DNA from 2 places in the Paenibacillus sp. CB74 genome. Region 1 is predicted to be linked to the other one. Evidence: riboswitches for the same ligand, from Rfam matches in the RefSeq annotation. Region 1 holds a riboswitch; the other holds the start of a gene.
What was found. A riboswitch is a leader RNA that binds a small molecule or an ion and turns the genes downstream of it on or off. The one in region 1 is predicted to bind S-adenosylmethionine.
Positions count from the first base shown of each region.

Region 1 (2,206 bases):
TCTCCACCAATCGAGCAAAATAAGGAGCTGCTGAAATAACCAAAGGAGGTATAACACCAAGAACCCCCGTAGCTGTACCGACAAGTATACGAGTGAATGGAATAAGAGCAACAATCAATATGATAAATGGAACTGATCGCAAAATATTTACAATCAAGGACAATATAATGTACACCGTCCGTGACTTGATCGAAGCAGATCGGGCTGTCATAAACAGCAGAACTCCGAGTGGTAAACCAAAGATAACGGTGAATAGGCCTGATACACCCAAAATTTGCAGTGTCTCTATGGAAGCTTTACCAACCTCTTCCCAACGAACTGTTGAAAAATCCATCTAACGAAGCACCTCCACATCAAGTCCCTCAGCGGTCAATTCGGATATCGTCCGATCAATCGCATTGGAATCACCTTCGAACCGAACGGTCAGTTGTCCATAAGGAACCTGTTTGATCGTAGAGATCGTTCCTTGCAGGATGGCAAAATCCACACCCGTCTTACGAACCGTTCTGGACAAAATCGCTTCATATGTTTTGTTCCCCAGAAAGGATATCTTCACAAGTTTCGAAGCAACACCTGCCTGCAATTCAATGCCTGCATTCGCCAGAGCGGTCTCTTCCAGAGCCAGTCCAGCTTCATGGTCACGCATCATGAAGTCCCGCGTAATCGCATGTTGCGGCTTCAGGAACACCTCGGTTACAGGTCCCTGTTCCACAATGCCACCTTGATGAATGACAGCCACCTTATCACAGATGTTTTGAATGACATGCATCTCATGAGTAATCAGCACAATGGTAAGGTTGTACTTTTCGTTAATGTCGAGCAATAACTTCAGAATTGAATTTGTCGTCTGCGGATCAAGCGCTGAAGTAGCCTCATCACAGAGAAGTACATTCGGATCACTCGCAAGTGCTCTCGCAATCCCCACACGTTGTTTCTGTCCACCTGATAATTGAGCTGGATATTTGTTGCTATGGTTCTCCAGACCAACGAGATTGAGCATTTCCTTCACTTTGCGATCAATGGCATCCTTGGGTGTATTCACAAGCTTTAGTGGAAAAGCCACATTATCATATACCGTTGCAGAGGATAACAGATTGAAGTGTTGAAAAATCATCCCGATTTTGCGTCTCTGTTGCTGCAATTCGGTTTTGCTCAGTTCAGTCAGATTGATCCCGTCAACCCATACTTCACCCTCCGTAGGCCGCTCCAGCAAATTAATACAGCGAATCAGTGTACTTTTACCCGCTCCGGAATGGCCAATAACGCCGTAGATTTCACCCTTTTGGATGTTCAAATTCAGCTCGGATAACGCTGTTGTAGACTTTTTTCCTTTGCCGTACGTTTTGGTTAATCCTTTTAATTCAATCAATCGCACTTGCCCCTTTCCAACCACCTACATGTATCTTTACCCGATCTAAAGGAAAACTCCCCTTAAAGTACAAAAAAGAGCCCTTTGCAGAAACAAAGAGGGCTCTTCACGTGAAAGAATATACCTTCTCATCTGCCAAAATCGTGCCTTGCACCATTTTGTAGGAATTAGCACCTAACATCTATAACGAATGATACATGTATCATGTCATTACAAATCGGTTGCCGGGCTTCATCGGGCCTGTCCCTCCGCCGCTCTCGATAAGAAATATGTTATTGTAGGATTTTATAAGTTCATGTAGTTCATGCTTTATAATGTGAATGTAAATTTTGAGATGATCTGTTCATTCTTTGTCATTGCAACACTCTAATTGAAACTCAGTATATTCCAAGTATTCCGATTTGTCAAAGGGAATTATTTCTTTGCCATATTTTATTGATATAACGATAAGAGGCTGTTAACGTTTCACAGACCATATCCACGCCCTGACGCATTTCCTGCACATGCTGATTCAGATCCTCCAGCTTCACCTTACCTTGCAAGGTCTGGTGTAACTGCCACAAGTCATCGTGCATTTCCGAGTTCATGTAGTGAATTTCCATATTACGTCGTTTGCGCAGCTTGCTCATCGGCTCCCGATATGAGTCCTTGATCTGAATTAATTTCAATGCAAGATCATGATGCTCCCTCGCAAAATCGAACTGCCTTAACACCGTAAAATAAGAAAAATGCGCTTTTGTATTTGAAGTATTCAGCTGGAATATTTCATTCAATACGGTCCCGACTTTATCCAAAATGGCAAAGCAGCGGATGAAGCCATCTTTGTAGAAATACACA
Region 1 is NZ_CM146009.1:6,586,055-6,588,260, reverse strand. Features, by position in the region: gene ACX9NY_RS29090 (methionine ABC transporter permease) at 1-334, opposite strand, end outside; gene ACX9NY_RS29085 (methionine ABC transporter ATP-binding protein) at 335-1,369, opposite strand; SAM riboswitch class I at 1,495-1,636, opposite strand; gene ACX9NY_RS29080 (Cthe_2314 family HEPN domain-containing protein) at 1,774-2,206, opposite strand, start outside.

Region 2 (2,206 bases), 300 kb from region 1:
ACCGTACCTGGCGCAATAATGCTGGACAGCAGAGCCAGTGCACCACCCACCATACTGATCAGAAGTGCATTCAGCGGTACCCCGCGCTTGGTCAATTTGGCAAACCACGGAGAGATCGTTCTTTTGTCAGCCAGAGACCAGAGCATCCGTGAAGATGCATAGAGGCCCGAATTGGCAGCAGAGAGAATCGCCGTCAGAATAACAAAGTTCATAATATCTGCAGCGTAGGGTACACCCACCCGCTCCATTACCGCTACAAAAGGACTTTCCAATACACTGGCGTCCGACATGGGCAGCAAGGCCGACAAGATCACAATCGTTCCGATGAAGAAAATAACCAAACGCCACAGTGTGGTATGAATAGCTTTGGGAATCGTCTTTTCTGGATTCTCCGTCTCCCCGGCGGCAATACCGATTAACTCAGTGCCTGAGAATGCAAAATTTACAGCAAGCATAGTCATCAATATCGCTGTAGCCCCATGAGGGAACCACCCGGATGCGGTAATATTCGATAGAAATGGAGCCGGTTCAGCATCCGCCATGGGAATGAACCCAAACATGGCTGCACCACCGATAATAATGAAGATTACGATGGTAACTACTTTGACAGATGAGAACCAGAACTCGGATTCCGCAAAAAGTTTTACCGTTAAAGCATTGAACAAAAAGATCATTAGTGCAAAAAGTGCGCTCCATATCCATACATTTACCGATGGGAACCAACGCTGCATCAGCAGACCGGCGGCAGTGAATTCGGAGCCAAGCGCAACAGTCCAGGTTAACCAGTACAACCAAGCCACCGTATAGCCTGTTGCTGGTCCAATATATCTTGCCGCATAACTATGGAATGCTCCCGTCTCTGGCATATGAACAGACAGTTCACCAAGACAGAGCATCACCAGATATACTACGATCGCTCCAATCAAGTAGGAAAGAATAGTTCCCAGTGGTCCCGCCTGCTGAATCGTATAACCCGAGCTCAGGAATAATCCCGTTCCAATGACGCCACCCAGAGAGAGCATGACCACATGCCGTGCCTGCATTTTCCGCTGAAAATGCCCTTTGTCGTTGTTGTTCTCCATACCTGCTGCTCCCTACTTCTTCATCCAGAAAAACAAAAAAGACCCACTCTTCCTAAAGAGTGCGCCGTTACTGACAAATAAAAACAAACGCTCCTATCTATCAGGCTGTTCACCCGCTGGAATTAGCACAGTATCCTTCAGATCTGTTGCTGAGGTTTCTAAGGGCCAGTCCCTCCACCTCTCTGGATAAGAAAATGATTTTTTATAAATATAGCGATTGATTATGAATGTGTCAATATTTATATCATAAATGGCACATCTCGCTATTCTGTGGAAGACCCTGGATTGGTAATGGTGGTCTTTACCTCATACGTGATCGGCACGGTACTGAAAATTTTATCCCAATCACCTTTGACTTTCTTCCATGTCTTTGGATGTTTAATACGCAAGCTGTCCCGAAAATCCGCTACATCGACTTTATAAGTATGCTGAAGTTTGTACAACACCTGACGAATCTGTTGTTCGGCCAGCTCAGCAAAATCCTTTTCCAATTCTCTTAGATATTCACCTTTTTCCTCTTCCTCGGGAGCGCGCCAATCCTCCATCAGCCAGCCTTCGGATTCAGTCTTCACATGGAATGAAATATCATTGCCGACCACCTTGGGAATAATTTTCACCTTTTTCTTCTTGATTTCATATACCACGGTGAATCCTTGCTTGTTATGTGTTTTTAAGACACCTCCTTTTTTTTTGGAATTGAGCCATGACAAACCCTCAAGATCTGTTTGACTAAGTTCTCCAATGAATTTCGTTGTTTTTCCATCAAAAATGCTACCTCCAGAGAACTTGTCCTCTCCATGGGAATTCAACACATTTTGCAGCAGAAAGCTGGAACCGGACTGCATCTGTGCATCTAACTTAGACAATAATACAGGATCCAATATTTTGTTGGACAAGTACGAATTGTTCGTAATTCCTGTGAGATAAAATGCCGGAATCCGAGACGGGTCCTGTGAAGTCAACACATCTAATGCAGAATGATGACTGATTAGCACCAGGCAGTTCGGTCGAATATCATTATCCCGTAGTACAAAATCAAGCAATTGGTCCAAACCATATTTTTTGGCAATATCCTTGGAAACGACGATAACTTTCAGATGATGTCCAATAAGTGGTCGATCCCG
Region 2 is NZ_CM146009.1:6,281,308-6,283,513, reverse strand. Features, by position in the region: partial or broken gene mmuP (S-methylmethionine permease) at 1-1,082, opposite strand, end outside; SAM riboswitch class I at 1,173-1,275, opposite strand; gene ACX9NY_RS27705 (Ger(x)C family spore germination protein) at 1,346-2,206, opposite strand, start outside.
Region 2: it holds a riboswitch for S-adenosylmethionine, as region 1 does, so the genes downstream of both, mmuP (S-methylmethionine permease) here and ACX9NY_RS29085 (methionine ABC transporter ATP-binding protein) in region 1, are expected to answer to the same signal.